4 regions of the Mesorhizobium sp. M1004 genome follow, and region 2 is predicted to be linked to each of the others. Evidence: predicted binding sites of a transcription regulator. Region 2 holds the regulator's gene; each other region holds the start of a gene.
The links. The regulator PhoB, encoded in region 2, activates phosphate uptake and scavenging genes when phosphate is short. The targets are predictions, from matches to a motif close to TGTCATNNANCTGTCAT.

Region 1 (5,129 bases), on a different contig from region 2:
GTGGGATGTCGCGGTGCCGGAAGTCTCCGCACGGCCGCAGGTCAACGCAGCCCGCAAGGCCTATGACGAAAAGCGGCAGATGCAGACTATTGGCGATTGATGCTAAGTCAGCGCTGCCCCCTACCTCCCCCTTGTGGGGAGGTCGGACCGAAGGTCCGGGTGGGGGTCTGGCGCCGCACCCACCCCGCTGCTTCGCAGCGACCCTCCCCACAACGGGAGGGTGAACAAGAAACCGGAGCTAAAACTTGAAAGCCAAACTGGGCATGTCCCCCATTGCGTGGTGGAACGATGATCTTGCCGAACTCAGCGACGACGTCTCGCTGGAAGAGTGCCTGCGCCAGTCGCGCTCTGCCGGCTTCACCGGCATGGAAATGGGCCGGCGTTTCCCAAACGACCCCGAAATCATGCTGCCGATCCTGAAAAAGGCCGACGTGACGCTGTGCGGCGGCTGGTTCTCCGGCACGCTGGTCGATGAGGATATGGGCAAGAACAGGGATCGCATCCAGCCGATGATCGACCTGTTCAGGGCGGTGAATGCGCCTTGCATCGTCTATGGCGAGGTCGGCCGCTCGATCCAGGGTGATCGCTCCAAGCCTCTCGCCACCAAGCCGAAATTGTCGAACGACGAAATGAAGGCCTATGCCAGGCGCCTCACCGAGTTCGGCGAATGGTGCGCAGAGCAAGGCATGCCGCTGTCCTATCACCATCACATGGCGGCGGTGGTCGAGACCGAGCCGGAGCTCGATGCCTTCATGCGCCATTCCGGCGAAGGCATTCCGTTGCTGCTCGATGCAGGGCATCTCGCCTTTGCCGGTGGCGATGTGCTGCGCGCCATCGACAACCACCACAAGCGCATCAGCCATGTCCATGTGAAGGATGTGCGCATGGGCGTGATCGACGGGCTCGACCGCACGAAGCAGTCCTTTCTCGACGCCGTGGCGCTCGGTGCCTTCACGGTGCCTGGCGACGGTTCGCTCGATTTCGGCGCCATCGTGCAGCGCTTCGCCGACCATGGCTATGAAGGCTGGTTCGTCGTCGAGGCCGAGCAGGACCCGAAGAAGAACCCGCCGCTGAAGATGGCCCAAGTGGGTTACAAGGAGCTGATGCGGGTGATGACGGCGGCCGGCTACACGGTGGAAACGCAAGGCTTTCCCAATGCCTGAGGCGATCCGATGAAGGATTACGAGCACCCGTTCTTCCGGCCGCTGTGGCGGCGCGTTGCCGTCGTCGCCGTCTGCGTGATCTGGGCGGGAATAGAAGTCGCCTCCGGCACGCCGTTCTGGGGTGTCATCGCGCTCGGCTTTGCTGCCTACGCGGTGTGGCAGTTCTTCTATCTTTACAAGCCGGTGGAGGAGAGCAAGGCTGCGCCTGATCGACCGAAGACCGGCGAAGCGAAGGCGGACGCCGAACCGAAGGAATGAAGCGGCCGCGGCTCGGAAGAGCTTGCGGGTCGGACACTCGACACCTGGCATATCGCCTACTTCGCGACGGAGCTTCGCTCCTGGTTCGCCCTAGGATGACGAAGTTGAGAGGCCGACCTCGAAGACTTGCGATAGGAGACAAAACATGTCGAAACTGCTCGTCAAAGCCGACAAGGGCCATGGCCGCGTCGCGCATGTCACGCCCAACAGCGCCGGATGGACCTATGTCGGCTTCGACCTGCACCGGCTGAAGCCGGGCGAGACCGCATCCGGCAAGACGCAGGATCGCGAAGTCTGCCTGGTGTTCGTCACCGGCAAGGGCATGGCAAAGGCCGGCGGCCGGGAACTCGGCCTGCTCGGCGAGCGCATGTCGCCCTTCGAGGGCAAGCCGTGGTCAGTCTATATCCCGGAGGGTTCGGACTGGTCGGTCACCGCCGACACCGATCTCGAACTCGCGGTCTGCTCGGCGCCGGGCCTGGGCGGCGGCTTGCCCGTTCGCGTCATCGCACCCGACGACCTCGGCCAGGAGACTCGGGGCAAAGGCACCAACACGCGCTACGTCACCAACATATTGCCCGAGGGCAAGCCCGCCGACTCGCTGCTGGTGGTCGAGGTCATCACGCCCGGCGGCCACACATCGAGCTACCCGCCGCACAAGCACGACCAGGACAATCTGCCTGCCGAATCCTATCTTGAGGAAACCTATTACCACCGCCTCAACCCGCCGCAGGGCTTTGCCTTCCAGCGGGTCTACACCGACGCCGACAAGTCGGGCGCCCGCGAACTGGACGAGGCGATGGCGATCGAGGACGGCGATGTTGTGCTGGTGCCCAAGGGCTATCACCCCTGCGCCGCCTGCCACGGCTACGACCTCTATTACCTCAACGTCATGGCCGGGCCGAAGCGGACGTGGAAGTTCCACAACGCGCCCGAGCACGAATGGCTGATGAAGGCCTGATCGGCCTTCACTTGCGGCGGAAGCTGTTGGTCAAGCAGGAAAAAATCGTCGGCTAACGATCCATGGGGTCGATTTGCCTTCGAAAACCCGCATAAGCTTCGTCAATCCGTCATGGAAATCACCTATGGCAGCGGGCTGACGAGGATTTTCGATGCGCTACGCCATTTATTTCACCCCGAGGCAGGACGAACCGCTGGCGCGGATCGCCGCCAACTGGCTGGGCCGCGACCCCTTTGGCGCCGCCACCAGGCCGGTCGAGGCGGTGGGCGAGCTGTCGGCGGCCGAAGTCGCCTTTCACACCGCATCGGCGCGGCGCTACGGTTTTCATGCGACGCTGAAAGCGCCCTTCCGGTTGGCCGCCAACGAAACCGAAAGCTCGTTGCGCGCGGCGCTGGACGCCTTTGCCGAAGCAACGCCGACGGTCACCATCCCGCGCCTGGTCGTCAGCCAGATCGATGGTTTCTTCGCTTTGCTGCCGGAAGGCCCGCTGCCGCCGCTCAACCGTTTCGCCGATGATGTCGTGCTTAGCTTCGACCGTTTTCGCGCGCCGCTCACCGAGGCCGAGATCGAGCGGCGCAGCCCGGATTCGCTGAAGCCGGCCGAGTTCCGCAATCTCTGCCAGTGGGGCTATCCCTATGTGTTTGAGACCTTTCGCTTCCACATGACACTGTCCGGCCGGGCCGGGCCGCAGGAAAGCCAACGTCTGCGCGCGGCAATTGACAGCCTGTTCGCCGATGTGCTGCAGCAGCCGGTGCTGGTGGATGCGCTGACGCTGTTCGTCGAAACCGAACCGGGCGCTCCGTTCATGGTGCTTTCGCATCATGCGCTCGGCCGCCGCGCTGCCCGAAAAACCGCCTGACCGCAATTCGTCCGAGTAAGCAAGGACTGCCTGAATGACCGCCGAAACTGTTCTCCACAACGCCCGCATCGTGCTTGCCGACGAGATCGTCGAAGGGTCGCTCGTGCTGCGCGACGGTTTTATCTCCGGCGTCGACGCCGGCACCGGCCACACCGGCGGGAGCATGGGCGGCGAGGACATGGGCGGCGACTACATCATTCCCGGCCTGGTCGAGCTGCACACTGACCATCTCGAAGGCCACTATGCGCCGCGCCCGAAAGTGCGCTGGAACCCGATCGCCGCCGTCCTTGCCCATGACGCGCAGGTGGCCACCGCCGGCATCACCACCGTCCTCGACGCGTTGCGTGTCGGCATGGACGAGGACGCGAATATTACCTCCGACGACATCCGCAAGCTCGCCGGCGCGATCGAGGACAGCGTCGCGAAAGACCGGTTGCGGGCCGACCATTTCCTGCACCTGCGCTGCGAGGTCTCGGCGCCGGATTGCTTGCGGGCTTTCGCCAATTTCGATGGCGACGAGCGGGTCAAGCTGGCCTCGCTGATGGACCATGCGCCGGGACAGCGTCAGTTCGTCAATCTCGAGACCTACGCCCATTACTATCAGCGCAAGCTGAAATTGACCGATCGCGACTTCCAATTGTTCTGCGAAAAGCGGATGTCGGAATCGGCGAAGAATTCGGGACCGAACCGGGTGGCGATATCAGCCGCCTGCAACGAGCGGGGCATTGTGCTGGCGAGCCATGACGACGCCACATCAGGCCATGTCGACGAGGCGATCGAGCAGGGCGTGCGCGTCGCGGAATTCCCGACCACGCTGGAAGCCGCCAAGGCCTCGAAGGATGCCGGGCTCGGCGTACTGATGGGCGCGCCCAACGTCATGCGCGGCTCCTCGCATTCGGGCAATGTCTCGGCCCGCACGCTGGCCGGCGACGGCCTGCTCGACATATTGTCGTCCGACTACATTCCCTTCAGCCTGATCCAGTCGGCCTTCTTCCTCGGCGACGTCGTCGAGGGCATTTCCCTGCCGCAGGCGGTTGCGATGGTGTCGAAGAATCCGGCCGAGGCGATCGGCCTCGACGACCGCGGCGTCATCGAACAGGGCCGCCGCGCCGATCTGGTGCGTGTGCGCGTCGACGACCATGTGCCGGTCGTGCGCACCGTCTGGCGCCAAGGGCGCCGGGTCGCCTGATGGTCTCGGCGTCGATCGAGCGCGAACTCAGCAGCGAGGCCTTTCCGCTCCGCAACGGCGTGTTTGTCGCCGTCGTCGGCCCGAGCGGCGCCGGCAAGGATACGGTAATCGGCTATGCCCGCACCTTGTTTGCCGACGAGACGAGGCTGGAGTTCGTCCGCCGGGTCATCACCAGGCCGAGCGACGCCGCAAGCGAGGATCACGACACGCTGGCCGACGCCGCCTTTGCCGAGGCCCAGGCCGACGGCGCTTTCGCCATTTCCTGGGAGGCGCACGGCCTGCGCTATGGCATCCCGGCCGATGTCGACTGGTCGATAGCCAATGGCCATGTCGCCGTGGCCAATGTCTCGCGCGCAGTCATCCCGGTGCTGCGGGAGCGCTATGCCAATCTGGCTGTCGTCGAGATCACCGCTTCGCCGGAAATCCTCGCCGAGCGTCTCGCCCAGCGCGGCCGCGAATCGCGCGGCGAAGTGCTGGCTCGGCTCGCCCGCAGCGCCAATGTCGCTTTGTCCGGACCCGGTGTCACCTCCATCGACAACGGCGGCCAGCGCGAAGCCGCCGGAGAACGCTTCGCCGAGGTGCTGCGCAAGGCGATGGCCTTCTCGGATATCTCCGGCGTGATGTAGCGCTACTCGGCCGCGACAGTCTTGCGGCTGGCATCGAGCATCAGCCGCCTTGCGCGGAACACGCCCCATTGCTGGT
Region 2 (5,129 bases):
CTGACGGCCAATCCGTTCGAGGCGATGACGACCATCACCGTCAAGATTGTCAACCAGCTGACCGGCGATCTCGAGTTCAACTCACCGCAGACGCTGGTCGCCTTCGCGCTCGGCCTGACGCTGTTCGCGCTGACGCTGGTGATGAACATCGTCGCCCTCTACATCGTGCGCAAGTACCGGGAGCAGTACGAATGACCGACATCCCCCTGGACACGATGGCGGGTGCCGTCGCGCGTCCGCGCCGCGACATCGGGCTGAAGGCGCGCTATGCCGCCGAACGCCGGTTCCGCATCTATGGCGTGATTGCGATCTCGGTGGGCCTGGCGTTCCTGGCCATCATGCTGATCACCATCGTCTCGAAAGGCTACACCGCCTTCTGGCAGACGACCGTGACGCTGCCGGTGACCTTCGACGAGAAGGTGATCGATCCCTCCGGCAAGCGCGCCACCGACCCTACCGTGCTGATCAAGGCGAACTATCCCAAGCTCGCCGAAAACGCGCTGGTGGCCAAGCTCGGCATCGATCCGGCCAACAAGCCGATGATGCTGAAGCTCAAGGGCTTCCTGTCGGAAGGCGCCCGCGTCCAGCTGCGCGACATCGTCTCCGCCGATCCGTCGGTGATCGGCAGGACGCGTGACGTCGACATCCTGGCTGCCGCGAACCTCGACTCGGCCTTCAAGGGTCAGATCGACCTCGGCGTCGATGAAGCGCGCCGCAAGGTGTCCAACCAGCAGATCGACTGGATGAACAAGCTTAAAGCCGACGGCGTGATGGCCGAGCATTTCAACACCGGCCTGTTCACCTATGGCGCCTCCAGCCGGCCCGAAACGTCGGGCATGGGCGTGGCGATCATCGGCTCGTTCTACATGATGGTGATCGTGCTGTTGCTGGCGCTGCCGATCGGCGTCGCCGCCTCGATCTATCTCGAGGAATTCGCCAAGAAGAACCGCTTCACCGACCTGATCGAGGTCAACATCAACAATCTCGCGGCGGTGCCGTCGATCGTCTTCGGCCTGCTCGGCCTTGCCGTGTTCATCAACTTCCTCGGCATGCCGCGCTCGGCTTCCTTCGTCGGCGGCCTGGTGCTGACGCTGATGACGCTGCCGACCATCATCATCGCCACGCGCGCCGCCCTTGCCGCGGTGCCGCCGTCGATCCGCTCGGCGGCGCTCGGCCTCGGCGCCTCCAAGATGCAGATGGTGTTCCACCACATCCTGCCGCTTGCCGCTCCGGGCATCCTTACCGGCACCATCATCGGCCTGGCGCGTGCGCTCGGCGAGACAGCACCGCTGCTCTTGATCGGCATGGTCGCTTTCGTCGCCGATTATCCGACGACGCCTTTCGATCCGGCGACCGCGCTGCCGGTGCAGATCTATATGTGGGCAAACGAGGCTGAGCGCGCTTTTGTCGAGCGCATGTCCGGCGCCATCATCATCCTGCTCGTCTTCCTCATGGCCATGAACATCACCGCGATCGTGCTTCGGCGCCGGTTCGAGCGGCGCTGGTAGAAAAAAGGCAATTTGGTATGAACATCATGACCGAACAGTCCCTTGAAAATGCAGTGGGCGACAAAATGAACGCCAAGTCGAACGAAGTCATCAAGATGCGCGGCGACAAGGTCGGCGTCTTCTACGGCGAGAAGCAGGCGTTGTTCGACGTCAATCTCGACGTCCGCCAGAACCAGGTGACGGCGCTGATCGGCCCGTCCGGCTGCGGCAAGTCGACCTTCCTGCGCTGCCTCAACCGCATGAACGACACCATCGATTCGGCGCGGGTGACCGGCAAGATCACGCTCGATGAAGACGACATCTACGACAAGAACATCGATGTCGTCGAACTGCGCGCACGCGTCGGCATGGTGTTCCAGAAACCCAATCCGTTCCCGAAGTCGATCTACGAGAACGTCGCCTACGGCCCGCGCATCCATGGGCTGGCCAAGCGCAAGTCCGACATGGACCAGATCGTCGAGCAGAGCCTGAAGAAGGCGGCGATCTGGAACGAGGTCAAGGACCGCCTGCAGGAGCCCGGCACCGGCCTGTCCGGCGGCCAGCAGCAGCGCCTGTGCATCGCGCGCGCCATCGCCGTGTCGCCGGAAGTGATCCTGATGGATGAGCCCTGCTCGGCGCTTGATCCGATCGCCACCGCCCGTGTCGAGGAGCTGATCGACGAACTGCGCCAGAACTACACGATCGTCATCGTCACCCACTCGATGCAGCAGGCGGCGCGCGTGTCGCAGCGCACGGCGATGTTCCATCTCGGCTATCTCGTCGAGGAGGGCGCCACCGACAAGATGTTCACCAACCCCGACGACAAGCGCACCCAGGACTACATTACCGGCCGCTTCGGCTGAGCCGTCCGGCGGGTGAATTTTCAGGCACGAGGACCAAGATCATGGGTGAACATACCGTCGCCTCCTTCGATGAAGAGCTCGGGCAGATCAGCAAGCTGATCCGCGACATGGGCGATCTGGCAGGCTCGATGGTCAGCGGCTCGACCAGGGCGCTGCTCAATTCGGACAATGCGCTGGCACAGCGTGTCGTTTCCGACGACGCCATCATGGATGCGCGCCAGCGCGAACTGGACGACCGCGCCATCACGCTGATCGCCAAGCGCCAGCCGATGGCCAACGATCTGCGCGCCGTGGTCGGCTCGATCCGCATGGCCGGCGACCTCGAGCGCATCGGCGATCTCGCCAAGAACATCGCCAAACGCGTCGGCACCGTGGGCTTGAGCGTCACGCCGCGCGACCTCTCGCACTCCATCGATGCCATGGCGCAGCTGGTGCTGATCCAGGTGCAAGGCGTCGTCGAGGAATATGCCGCCACCGATGCGGCAGCTCTTGCAAAACTCAGGAATGACGACGAGCGCATCGACGTCAAATACACGTCCGTGTTTCGTGAGCTCTTGACCTACATGATGGAAGACCCTCGCAACATCACCGCCTGCACGCATCTCTTGTTCTGCGCCAAGAATCTTGAGCGCATCGGCGATCATGTCACCAACATCGCCGAAAATGCGTATTATGTGCTGACCGGCCAGCAATTGCCCGCCAATCGTCCGAAGCAGGACGAGACGGCGATGGCCACGCCGGCCTGATGAGGGTGAACTGCCTATGATCGCGCCACGCATCATGGTCGTGGAGGACGAGGAGCCGCTAGGCGTGCTCCTCCGCTACAACCTCGAATCCGAAGGCTATCACGTCGAGGTGGTGACACGCGGCGACGAGGCCGAGATCCGCCTGCAGGAAAACGTGCCCGATCTCCTGGTGCTCGACTGGATGGTGCCCGCTGTTTCCGGCATCGAGCTCTGCCGGCGGCTTAGAGTGCGGCCCGAAACCGAGCGGCTGCCGATCATCATGCTGACCGCGCGCGGTGAGGAAAGCGATCGCGTGCGCGGCCTGTCCACCGGTGCCGACGACTATCTGGTCAAGCCATTCTCGACGCCGGAGTTCATGGCGCGCGTGAAGGCGCTGCTGCGCCGGGCCAAGCCGGAAGTGCTGTCCAGCGTGCTCAAGGTCGGCGACATCGTGCTCGACCGCGAGTCGCACCGTGTCTACCGCAAGAAGAGCGAGATCAGGCTCGGACCGACCGAGTTCCGGCTGCTCGAATTCATGATGCGCCATCCCGGCCGCGTGTTCTCGCGCAGCCAGCTGCTCGACAATGTCTGGGGCGAGACGATCTACATCGACGAGCGAACCGTCGACGTCCATGTCGGGCGCTTACGCAAAGCGGTCAACAACGGCCGCATGCCGGATGTCATCCGTACCATTCGCGGCGCCGGCTACGCGATCAGGGAAGACTAGGATGCTGCGCGTCGCGCCGTTGCCGGCCATTCAGGCGACATGCTTGCCGGATTTGGCCTGAATGCCCGGCGCGAAAATCTCCTGATCGACGAAGCCGAGCGCGCGCATGGCACAGCCTTCGCGGATCAGCGGCAGCTCGTTGGGCTCGGTGTCGAAGGAGATCGACTTCGAGTGCTGGCCGCCGGCGGTCTGGGCGATCGCTTCGCGCAATGCCGGCTCGATCAGGTCGAAGGCGGCGGCGCTGACGCCAACCATGGCGACAGGCGCCGGGTCGATCAGCGCAAACAGGCTGCCGAGGCCGAAGCCGAGCGCCTCACCGGCCTTGCGATAGGCTTCGCGCTCCGGGCCATCGGTTTCGCGGGCGCGCGCGGCGAGTGCGCGCATATCAGCGTCGCCGATATCGACCGGCTCGGCATCTTCGCTCATCATTTTGGCGCTGCGCCAGATGGCGTAGTTTCCGGCATAGGCCTCGACGCAGCCGCGCCGCCCGCAGCGGCAGAGCGCGCCGCCCGGACGGTGGATCATGTGGCCGAACTCGCCGCCCGAGGAATGGGTGCCGGTGAACAGTTCGCCTTTCAGCACCAGCCCCATGCCGATGCCGTGCGACAAGAGGATCGCGATGAAATTGTCGCGGTAGCGCTCGGGCTGGCGCCATTGCAGGGCCACCGCCATCATATTGCAGTCGTTCTCCATGGTGGCAGGAATGCCGAATTCCGCTTCCAACATGTCGGCGAAGGCAATGTCGGTCAGTGGCGTGATTGGCGACCACAGCATGGCCCGCGCCTGCGAATCGGTGATGCCCTGGATGCCCATGGCAATGCGGGCGATGCTCTGGACATCGAGGTCCGGGTCCGCGAGACGCCGCCCGACGATTGCTACGCATTCGCCGATCAGCTCGTCGCGCGGCATGGTCAGCGTGTCGAGCCGGCGCTGTTCTTCCGCGACCACCTGGCCGGCATAGTCGATGACGGTGACGGAGAGGAAGTTCAGCGACAGCACCACGGTCATGACCGCCGCCGCTTCCGGGTTGAGGCCAAGGCCGACCTGCGGCCGGCCGCGTTTCAGCGAGCCGGTCTCGCCAGGCTTGCCTTCAATCAGGATGCCTTCTTGAATTAGATCAGACGAGATTGCCGATATCGTCGAATGGCTGAGGCCGGTGGTCGCCGCAATCTCGGTCCGCGACGGCTGGCCGGCCCGGCGCACGGCCGAAATCACCATCGCACGGTTGCGACGGCGCAGATCGTCGTGGCGGATCCCAACCGACATTTGTTTTCCTCCCGGCCTCCTCGCGCCTCATGATAGTGAAGGCGTTCGACGGCACCAGCCA
Region 3 (5,129 bases), on a different contig from region 2:
GCGCGCCGAATATGCCAGCCAGGCCAAGTCGCGCTTCCTCGCCACCGTCAGCCATGAGATCCGCACGCCGATGAACGGCATCATGGGCATGGCCAAGCTTCTGGCTGACACCAATCTGTCGCCCGAGCAGCGCACCTATGTCGGCGCTGTCTCGACCTCGGCCAGCGCCCTTTTGGCGCTCATCGAGGATTTGCTCGACTATTCCAAGATAGAGGCCGGCCGTTTCGACCCGGAGCCGCAGCCGACATCGCTGCGCGAAATCGCCGACAACATCATCGAACTGATGGCGGCGAAAGCCTTCGCCAAGAACATCGGCCTCGGCTGTCATGTCGAGCCCGACGTGCCACAGATGATCATGGCCGATCCGGGAAGAGTCAGGCAGGTGCTGCTCAACCTGATCGGCAATGCGATCAAGTTCACTGACACCGGCGGCGTGCTGGTTTCGGTTGCACGGGCCCGCACCGAGACCAGCGACCGCATCTGCTTCACCGTCGCCGACACCGGCCCTGGCCTGCGCGAAGAGGATATGGAGCGCATCTTCGAGGAGTTCGAACAGTCCGACGGCACCTCGACCCGCACCCATGGCGGCGCCGGCCTCGGTCTGGCCATATCGAGGCGCCTGGTCGCCGCCATGGGCGGTGCCATTTCGGTGTCGAGCCGGCTTGGCGAGGGATCGGAATTCGTCTTCGAGATCCCGGCCGCAGGAGCAACCGAAGCACCGCAGAACCGGCAGAACATCCTGGCCGGCCGGCGCGCCGTGATCGTGTCGAAGAACGCCGTCGAGGCCGACGCCATCGCCCGCACCATCCGCGCCCATGGCGGCGCCGTCGACGTCGCCGCAACCGCTTCCCAGGCGACGCCCTTCGCCGAACATTGCGATGTGCTGTTGATCGACGCGGCCCTGGAGGACGGCGACGGCAGACTGCTCAAGCGCCTGCGCCAGAGTGGCTTTGCCGATTGCGAGGCGATCACGCTGATCGCGCCGACCGACCGCGGCATGCTTGGCGAATTCCGCACCAGCGGCTACGCCACCTTCCTGGCGAGGCCGGTGCGCGGCGAAACCCTGCTGCGCGTGCTGCTGACCAGTCATGCCCCTGCCTTGCCGCCGCCCAAGCCGGAAAAGACCGGCGCGTCCTCGCTTCGTGCCCATGGCGGGCGCCAGCAAGGTTTGTCGGTGCTGATCGCCGAAGACAACGACATCAACGCCATGCTTGCCCGCGCCACGCTTTTGAAGGCGGGACATCGCGTGAAAGTGGTCGGCAATGGCAAGGCCGCGGTCGAGGCGGTGACCGAAGCCGGGCTGAAAAATCGCTTCGATGTGGTGCTGATGGATTTGCACATGCCGGTGATGGACGGGCTGGACGCGATCGCCGCCATCCGCCGCCACGAAGAGGAAATGGCTGTGCCGCCGGTGCCAATCATGGTGCTTTCGGCCGACAGCCAGGAAAAGACCCGCCACGCCGTGCTCGCCCATGGCGCCAGCGGCTTCGTCACCAAGCCGCTCGATCCCGACGCGCTGGTCCATGCCGTCGAGGGCCAGGTGGCCGCCTGAAGCGACGCTGGAGAAATCCTCGCGTCACGTAGGTAGCCGAATGAGGGTTTTCGCCAGCCGACGAAGTATTGCCCGTCGCGCCGTATCACGGTACTGTCACAATCCTGTTGCACCTACACCGTATCCCCGTGCCAAGAGGGATGGCTCGAAGGAGAATCACTCGTGCATACAGTTATGCCGGAATGTGACACTCGGCCCAGCGCAGGCGGCGCTTTGCTCGCCGCGCGGAACGCCGATGCCGTCGCAACAGGCGCACCGCTGGGCCGTATCGGCAATCTCGAAGTGCGGCTTGCCCGCAATGAGGCCGAGATCGCCGCCGCGCAGGAAGTGCGCTACCGGGTGTTTTATGACGAGCTTGGCGCCAGGAAGGACCTGTTCCAGGCGCAGGACCGGCGCGACGCCGACCGCTTCGACCCGCTGTGCGACCATCTCCTCGTGCTCGACACTTCGATCTCCGGCCCCGAGCATCGCCGCATCGTCGGCACTTACCGCCTGCTGCGGCAAGAGATTGCGGCGACCGCCGGCGGCTTCTATTCCGAAGGCGAGTTCGAACTGACCAAGCTGATCGCCCGCCATCCCGGCCAGCGCTTCCTTGAGCTCGGCCGCTCCTGCGTGCTGCCGGAATACCGCTCGAAGCGCACCATCGAGGCGCTGTGGCAAGGCATCTGGGCCTACATCAACCACTATGAGATCGGCGTGATGACCGGTTGTGCCTCGTTCCCTGGCACGGTGCCGGCTGCGCATGCCGAGGCGCTCACCTACCTTGCCCATCACTGCCGGACCAACTCCGCCTGGGATGTGCGGGCGGTCTCCGGCCGCTATTGCTCGATGGATCTGATGCCGATCGAGGCAGTCAACGCCAAGGCGGCGATCGCGGCCATGCCGCCGCTGGTCAAGGGCTATCTGCGCGTCGGCGCCCGCATCGGCGACGGCTGCGTCATCGACCGTGAGTTCTCCACCGTCGATGTGTTCGTGGTGATGCCGGTCAAGGAAATCGGCGCCCGCTACGTCAACTATTATGGCGGGGAAGCGCAGCGCTTTGCGGCGTGAGGCAGTAGGCAGTAGGCAGTAGGCAGTGCAGTAGTGAAGGCTGCCGCGAATTTCTGACTACCGACTATTCCCTATTCCCTATTCCCTATTCCCTCTCCCTACGGAATATCCTCCGGTCGCCGTCCCGGGCGGCTCTTGTAGGACGGAAAGGTCCAGCCGAATTTCAGCGCGCCGCCGCGCACCAGGAAAGCCGCGACGAAGCCGGCAATATCCGAGGCGAGCGGCGGCAGGCCGGCAAGATCGCCAAGTGTGTAGAGGCCGGCGCCCGCGAGTGCGGCGGTGACGTAGATTTCGGGCCTGAGCAGCACCGATGGCTCGCCGGCCAGCAGATCGCGCAGGATGCCGCCAAATGTGGCGGTCAACACGCCCATAACAACGGAGACGACCGGCGAGCCGGTGATGGCCAGCCCCTTGGCCGCGCCCATTACGGAAAAGGCCGCCAATCCGATGGCGTCGAGCCAGAGCAGCCATTTCCAGCGGGATTCGACGCGGTGGGCGATGAAGAAGACCAGCACCGCAACCGCCGCGCAAACCAGCACATAGCCGGAGTCGGCGACCCAAAAGACGGGCAGGTTGAGGATGACGTCGCGAAGCGTGCCGCCGCCAATGCCGGTGACGCTGGCCAGAAACAGGAAGCCGATAATGTCGAGCTGCTTGCGCGAAGCCGCCAACGCCCCGGTCGCGGCAAAGACGGCGACGCCGGCATAGTCGAGGAGGTCGATGGGTGTCAGGGACATGAGGTAGTAGGGATTGGGAATTAAGGAAAGTATGAATAACACGAAGCCGCGCGATTGATACGCCTGCCTATTCCCTATTCCCTATTCCCTATTCCCTATTCCCTATTCCCTACTGCCTACCCTACTCACGCATCCTTCTCGGCCTGCTCGTTCACCGGCCCCGGCTCGACCGGCGCTTCGGTGGCCGCGATCTTGGGGCCGCCCTTGGCGACCCCGACCATGGCCGGCCGCAGCACGCGCTCGCCGATCGAATAGCCCGGCTGCACGACCTGGACGACGGTGTTGGCCGGCACATCGGGATTGGGCACTTCGAACATCGCCTGGTGGAAATTCGGGTCGAACTTCTCACCTTCCGGTTCGAGCTTCTTCACCCCATGCCGTTCCAGCGTCGACAGCATGGCGCGCTCGGTGATCTCGACGCCGTCGATCAGCGCCTTGAAGCCGGCATCTCCGGCCGCTTTCGCCTCGGCGGGGATAGCATCGAGCGCGCGGCGCAGATTGTCCGACACCGACAGCATGTCGCGGGCGAAATTGGCCACCGCATAGGCGCGCGCATCATGCACGTCGCGGGCGGTGCGGCGGCGCAGATTCTCCATCTCGGCTGCGACGCGCAGCGCGCGGTCCTTCAGCTCCTCGTTTTCCTTCAGCAACCGCACCAGCGCTTCATAGTCGCCGTCGATGCCGCCTTGCGTGCGCTCGGCCTCGGCCGTTTCGATATCCTCGGGCGCGCGTTCGTCTTTTGTCTGGTCGCTCATCGCCATTTCCCGTCATTCGAATGGTTTGGATTTGCGCCCGATATCGAGGTTTGGCGGCCAAAAATCAAGGGGCAAGCCCAGGAGGACGCCCCACAGCAGGCAATGTTGCGGGCAGCCCGTCGGACTTGGTGCGGGGCGCAAGGACGTTCAAAATTAATTCAAACTTTACCGTAACGGCAGCCTTTGCTTGCCAATACCCCGCTATGGGGAACCATTCAAAGCTTGGAGGAGTTTTGAAACCGACACAGGATTTGAGACAATGGACCGCAATACTGGCAACAGAAGCGAAGAGCTCGCCGCCGACATCAGGCGCCAGTTCGGCACCGAGGCGACGACGCGCTTCTTGCGCACCTTGCCGGCCTTCCGCACCGAGGCCGACATTCCCGCCCGTTTCCGGGACCTGCTCGACCGGCTGGACGGCATAGAAGCCAGCATGGCCGGCGGCCAACGCCGTCAATAGCGATGCTATCGCGCGACAATTACGCGCAGTAATTTTGCGTGAGCTTTTCCTTGCGGCAGCGGGACGCCCCGCCTATGCTTCCTGATGAACATGATTTCCCCCGAGACGGCCGCCAACAGCAAGCGCGCCTGGTTGAAGATCCTGGCGCGCTACAAGAAGCCCGACCGGCGACGCAGCACTCTTGAACTCGCCATCACCCTTATTCCTTTCGTTACGCTGTGGGCGCTGTCTTCGGCAGCCTATTCCTATGGCCACTGGTGGGGCTTGATCCTGATCCTTCCCGCCGCCGGTTTTCTGGTGCGGATCTTCATGATCCAGCACGATTGCGGCCACGGCTCCTTCTTCGCCAACCGCACTGCCGACGACTGGATCGGCCGCGCGCTCGGCGTGCTGACGCTGACCCCTTACGATTGCTGGCGCCGCGCGCACGCCACCCATCACGCCAGCGCCGGCAATCTTGACGAGCGCGGCATGGGCGATATCAGGACGTTGACGGTTGCTGAATACCGGCAGCTGTCTTGGCGGGGACGCCTTGCCTATCGTCTCTACCGCCATCCCCTGGTGATGTTCGGCCT
Region 4 (5,129 bases), on a different contig from region 2:
ATAATCGACGGCAGGAATCGCCTGCTGGTTCGGGGCGGCGCCGGTGTAGAACACGTTGCGCTCGCTTTCCTCGCCCTCATACTGGACGGGGTAGAACAGGATGTTGTCGAGTTCCGAGAACACCGGCAACACCGATTTGCGCGACACCGAGGTCCAGCAGCCGAACACGGCGGCGACCTTGTCCTTCGAGATCAGCTCGCGCGCCTTTTCGGCAAAGAGCGGCCAGTTGGAGGCCGGATCGACAACGACCGCCTCGAGCTTCTTGCCGAGCAGACCGCCCTTGGCATTCTGCTCTTCGATGAGCATCAGCATGGCGTCTTTCAGCGTCGTCTCCGAAATCGCCATGGTCCCCGACAGCGAATGCAGAATGCCGACCTTGATCGTGTCTTCGGCGGCCTGGGCCGGAGACGACATCGACAGGCCGGCGGCGACCACGCCGGCCGAAAACATTTTTGTTATTGTGGAGAAATTACCCCTCATACCGAAGACTCCCAAGCTGTTTGATTGCACCGCGATAATGCAATGCAACTGCCGTGCCAAACGCAAAGGCGCCGCTCACGAAGATGGAATAGCCGAGCGTTATCAGCCGGTTGGTATATTAGCCTCGAGAAAACAGTGGTAGCCGGCGAAAATTGATTGAGGCAAATTTGCGCAGCGCACATGGCTTTTGCCTAATTTTTGCCCAATTGAGACAAATGCCTAGTTTTTGATCTCCGGCCGTGTGTTCCGGGCTAACAATGTTGCGGTACCGCGCAAAAATAGGGCAAGCTCGCCCTTCAAAAGAGAGACGTCATGACATCTCGCATCTCACGCATTTCCTGCATCCTGCTGCTGATGGCAACGAGCGGCGCCGCGCGCGCCGATTTCAGCGAGGGCAAACTTCCTGACGGCACCTATCATTGCGAGGTCTATTTGCTCGGCGCCTTCCTCAACCTCGGCGACATCACTATCAAGGGCAATGTCTATACCGGCCCGGTGACGTTCGGCACCGCGACGCAAGGCTACAACTATCAGATGAATGCCAATGGCGAGATCACCTGGCTCGGGCCGCTGGGCGGCTATACCACCGGTGGCAACTCCGTCTCCATGACACAGGCAACACTGGACGGCGAGACCGCCCCGTCATTCGACATCATTCTGAAGCAGCCCGACGGCGCCTTCACCGCCTCGACCTGCACCAAGGGCTGAGCGATGCGTAGTGCCGCGCCCAGTTGCGGCAAAACCTTCCTCTTATGTCATGTGAATGTTGCCTAGGCAGACTAGGGCAACGGTGCGCCGTAACATCCACCCTGAGAGGCAGACACCATGGCCAATGCACCGTCTTCATCCTCCCCCGTCATCCGCGAAATCATTGCCGAGCGCGTCTCGCGCCGGTCTCTTTTGAAAGGCAGCCTCGCCTCCGGCGCGCTGATTGCCGGCGGCAGCTTTGTCGGCTCCTTGTTTGCCGGCGAAACGCATGCCGCCACAGCGCAGTCGACGCTCGGCTTTCCCGAGCTGAAACGGGTCTACGGCAAGACCCATGCCGCCGCCGAAGGCTATGAGACGACCATCGTCGCGCGCTGGGGCGACCCGCTTGCAGCCGGCCTCGCCGAATTCGACGGCAACAAGGTCGCGGCGGAGGAACAGGAAAAGCGCTTCGGCTACAATTGCGACTACATCGCCTTCATGCCGCTGCCCAAGGGCACGGTGAATTCCGATCATGGCCTGCTCTGCGTCAACAACGAATACATCTCGCCCAATGTGATGTTTCCGGGGATGACCGAGGGCGATGCCGGCAAGACGATGACCAGGGAACAGGTCGATCTCGGCATGGCCGCGATGGGCCATTCGATCGTCGAGGTGCAATTGAAGGACGGCAAGTGGGCAAGCGTGGCGGACAGCCCGCTCAACCGCCGCATCACCGCCAACACCGAAATGACCGTTTCCGGACCGGTTGCCGGCCATGCGCTGATGAAAACTTCGGCCGACCCGACTGGCACGAAAGTGCTCGGCACCAGCTATAATTGCAGCGGCGGTTTCACCCCCTGGGGTACGGTGCTGACCTGCGAGGAAGGCGTGTCCGACATTTTCGGCGGCGACCCGAAAAAGGCGCCGACTGCCGACCTGCTCGACCGTTACGGCTTCGACGGCTCCGACATCTATGGCCGCGGCCGCTTCCATGACCGCTTCAACCTCGACAAGGAACCGAACGAGGCCAACCGCTTCGACTGGGTGGTCGAGATCGACCCTTACGATCCTCAGTCCAGGCCGGTGAAGCGCACGGCACTTGGCCGCATGTCGCATGAGGCCTCGACCGTGGTCCTCAACAAGGACGGCCGCGTTGTCGTCTATATGGGTGACGACGACTATTTCGAATATATGTACCGCTTCGTCTCGGCCAAGGCCTATGACAAGGCCAATCCGGCCTCCGGCGCCGATCTGCTCGACGATGGCGTGCTGTCGGTCGCCCGCTTCGATGCCGATGGCTCGATGACGTGGCTGCCGTTGGTGCACGGCCAGGGCAAGCTTACCGTCGAGAACGGTTTTGCCGACCAGGCCGAGGTGCTGTTGAAGACGCGGTTTGCGGCAGATGCGCTCGGCGCCACGCCGATGGACCGGCCCGAGGACATCGAGACCAATCCGGTGACCGGCCGCGTCTATGCGGTGATGACCAAGAACAAGAAGCGCGACCAGTCAAAGGTCAATCCGGCCAACACGCGGCCGGAAAATCTCTGGGGCCATATTGTCGAACTGATCCCGCCCGGCCGCCGCGGCGCGGACGCCGACCACACGGCCGAAAACTATGCCTGGGACCTGTTCGTGCTCTGCGGCAATCCCAGGGATGCCAAGGTCGGCGCCACCTTCCATCCGGATACGTCGGACAATGGCTGGTTCGTCTGCCCCGACAACATCACCTTCGATCCGGCCGGGCGGCTGTGGGTGGCGACGGACGGCGCCAATGATTTCGACCTGCCGGACGGCGTCTATGGCGTCGACACCGAAGGTGCGGCGCGCGGCCTGCCGAAGCTGCTGTTCACCTGCCCGCACGGCGCCGAAGCGACCGGCCCGTGCTTCACGCCGGACGGCTCGACTTTGTTCCTGTCGGTGCAGCACCCTGCGGAAGATGCAGAGACGCTCGACAAGGCGCAGACGCTGTGGCCCGACTTCAGGGATGGCCAATTGCCGCGGCCGTCCGTCGTCGCCATCCGCCGCAAGGACGGACAGCCGGTCGGCGCATAGTGTCCTAGGGAAAAGGGCGGAACGCGCCATGCGCGTTCCGCGTAGCGATCCGGGAGGACGGCTCAGATCGTCTTGGCCGACATTTGCGAAGCGATGTATTCGGCCTGGCGGATAGCCAGCGACACGATCGTCAGCGTCGGATTTTCAGCCGCACCGGTGGTGAACTGGCTGCCGTCCGACACGAACAGGTTTTTGATGTCGTGCGCCTGGCCGTGCTTGTTGACGACGCCGTCTTCCGCCTTTTCACTCATCCGGTTGGTGCCGAGATTGTGGGTTGAGGGATAGGGCGGCGTCGGGAAGGAGCGCGTCGCGCCGACCGCATCATAAAGCGCTGTGGCCTGCTTGTAGGCATGGTTGCGCATCGCCGTGTCGTTGGGATGATCATCGAAATGCACGTCGGCGATCGGCATGCCGTGCGCGTCCTTCTCGTCCTTGTGCAGCGTGACGCGGTTTTCCGCGCGCGGCATGTCCTCGCCGACGATCCACAGGCCAGCCATGTGATCATAGTGGTCGAGCGCGGTGGTGAAGGAACGGCCCCAGCCGCCGGGATTGAGGAAGGCGGCCATGAAGGGCAAGCCGAGCGACAGCGTCTCGAATTCATAGCCGCCGACAAAGCCGCGTGAGGGATCGTGCCGCGCCTCGTCGCGGATAATGCCGGCCATGGTGGTGCCGCGATACATATGCACCGGTTGGTCGAAGATGGCGTAGACCGAACCGGTGGTGTGGCGCATGTAGTTCTTGCCGACCTGCCCCGACGAATTGGCAAGCCCTTGCGGAAACTTCGCTGACTCGGAGTTTAGCAGCAGGCGCGGGCTTTCGATCGAGTTGCCGGCGACGGCAACGATGCGGGCCTTCTGTTCCTGCAGCTTGCCGTCCTTGTCGGCATAGACGACGCCGGTCACCTTGCCTGAGGCGTCGTGGTTGATCTTGATCGCCATGGCATTCGGCCGGACTTCGAGATGGCCGGAGGCCTCGCCCTTGGGGATCTCGGTATAGAGCGTCGACCATTTGGCGCCCCATTTGCAGCCCTGGAAGCAGAAGCCGGTCTGTTGGCAGGAGTTCCGGTCATCACGCTCGACCGAATTGATTGCCATGTTGCCGGTATGACATTCCTTATAGCCGAGCTTGTCGGCGCCGGCCTTGAGCACCTTGAAATTGTTGTTGCCGGGCAGCCGCGGCCAGCCATTGGTGCCGGTGACGCCCATCTTGGCTTCCGCCTTGGCGTAGTACGGCTCCATCTCGGCCAATGTGACCGGCCAGTCCAGCAGGTTGGCGCCTTCCAGCTTGCCGTAGGTCGAGAGCGTCTTGAACTCATGCTCCTGGAAGCGCAGCGAGGCGCCGGCCCAGTGCGTGGTCGAGCCGCCGACCGATTTGACTATCCAGGCCGGCAAATTGGGGAAATCCTTCGACACCCGCCAGTCGCCGGACGTCGTGCGCTTGTCCGTCCAGGCGAGTTGGCTGAAGGAACCCCACTCATCATTGATGAAATCCTCGTATTCGTGGCGCGCGCCGGCCTCGAGGATGACGACATCGACGCCTTTCTGGGCGAGTTCGTTGCCGAGCGTGCCGCCGCCGGCGCCGGAGCCGATGATCACGACCACGCCATCGTTGTTGAGATCAAATGAAGCTGCCATGGTTTCCTCCCATGAATTCCTGTTTGCCGGGTTTCAGAACGACGGAAGGGCTCAGAGCCACTCTATGTCGTCGAAACCGCGCGCGATGTAGCCGCCCTTGGAGTAGGATTCGCCCTCGTAGCCGAAGATCGGCCACACCTCCTGCTGGTTGTAGAGGCTGACGACGAGGCCGCCGCGGATGGACTGGAAGAACGGCGTCGCCTCGATCTGCTGTAGCACGGCAACGCGCTGCTCCTCCCAGCCGAGGCCGCGATAGCCGCCCTCGCCCGACTTCTT

Region 1: the regulator PhoB is predicted to act here: its motif matches at 2,476-2,492, upstream of NKH54_RS21880 (DUF1045 domain-containing protein).
Region 3: the regulator PhoB is predicted to act here: its motif matches at 1,647-1,663, upstream of olsB (l-ornithine N(alpha)-acyltransferase).
Region 4: the regulator PhoB is predicted to act here: its motif matches at 1,234-1,250, upstream of NKH54_RS12715 (PhoX family protein).

Annotation. Positions count from the first base shown of each region.
Region 1 covers NZ_JAMYNB010000010.1:256,612-261,740, forward strand. The annotation lists gene iolD (3D-(3,5/4)-trihydroxycyclohexane-1,2-dione acylhydrolase (decyclizing)) at 1-100, shown strand, start outside; gene iolE (myo-inosose-2 dehydratase) at 246-1,163, shown strand; gene NKH54_RS21870 (hypothetical protein) at 1,173-1,421, shown strand; gene iolB (5-deoxy-glucuronate isomerase) at 1,567-2,379, shown strand; gene NKH54_RS21880 (DUF1045 domain-containing protein) at 2,531-3,238, shown strand; gene NKH54_RS21885 (alpha-D-ribose 1-methylphosphonate 5-triphosphate diphosphatase) at 3,273-4,427, shown strand; gene phnN (phosphonate metabolism protein/1,5-bisphosphokinase (PRPP-forming) PhnN) at 4,424-5,053, shown strand; gene NKH54_RS21895 (ABC transporter permease) at 5,056-5,129, opposite strand, start outside.
Region 2 covers NZ_JAMYNB010000003.1:234,884-240,012, forward strand. The annotation lists gene pstC (phosphate ABC transporter permease subunit PstC) at 1-195, shown strand, start outside; gene pstA (phosphate ABC transporter permease PstA) at 192-1,508, shown strand; gene pstB (phosphate ABC transporter ATP-binding protein PstB) at 1,526-2,350, shown strand; gene phoU (phosphate signaling complex protein PhoU) at 2,392-3,096, shown strand; gene phoB (phosphate regulon transcriptional regulator PhoB) at 3,113-3,802, shown strand; gene NKH54_RS08105 (ROK family protein) at 3,833-5,068, opposite strand.
Region 3 covers NZ_JAMYNB010000001.1:167,979-173,107, reverse strand. The annotation lists gene NKH54_RS00835 (response regulator) at 1-1,552, shown strand, start outside; gene olsB (l-ornithine N(alpha)-acyltransferase) at 1,727-2,602, shown strand; gene NKH54_RS00825 (trimeric intracellular cation channel family protein) at 2,701-3,333, opposite strand; gene grpE (nucleotide exchange factor GrpE) at 3,465-4,094, opposite strand; gene NKH54_RS00815 (hypothetical protein) at 4,354-4,554, shown strand; gene NKH54_RS00810 (fatty acid desaturase) at 4,639-5,129, shown strand, end outside.
Region 4 covers NZ_JAMYNB010000005.1:229,685-234,813, forward strand. The annotation lists gene urtA (urea ABC transporter substrate-binding protein) at 1-480, opposite strand, end outside; gene NKH54_RS12710 (hypothetical protein) at 793-1,188, shown strand; gene NKH54_RS12715 (PhoX family protein) at 1,306-3,219, shown strand; gene NKH54_RS12720 (GMC family oxidoreductase) at 3,282-4,853, opposite strand; gene NKH54_RS12725 (twin-arginine translocation pathway signal) at 4,905-5,129, opposite strand, start outside.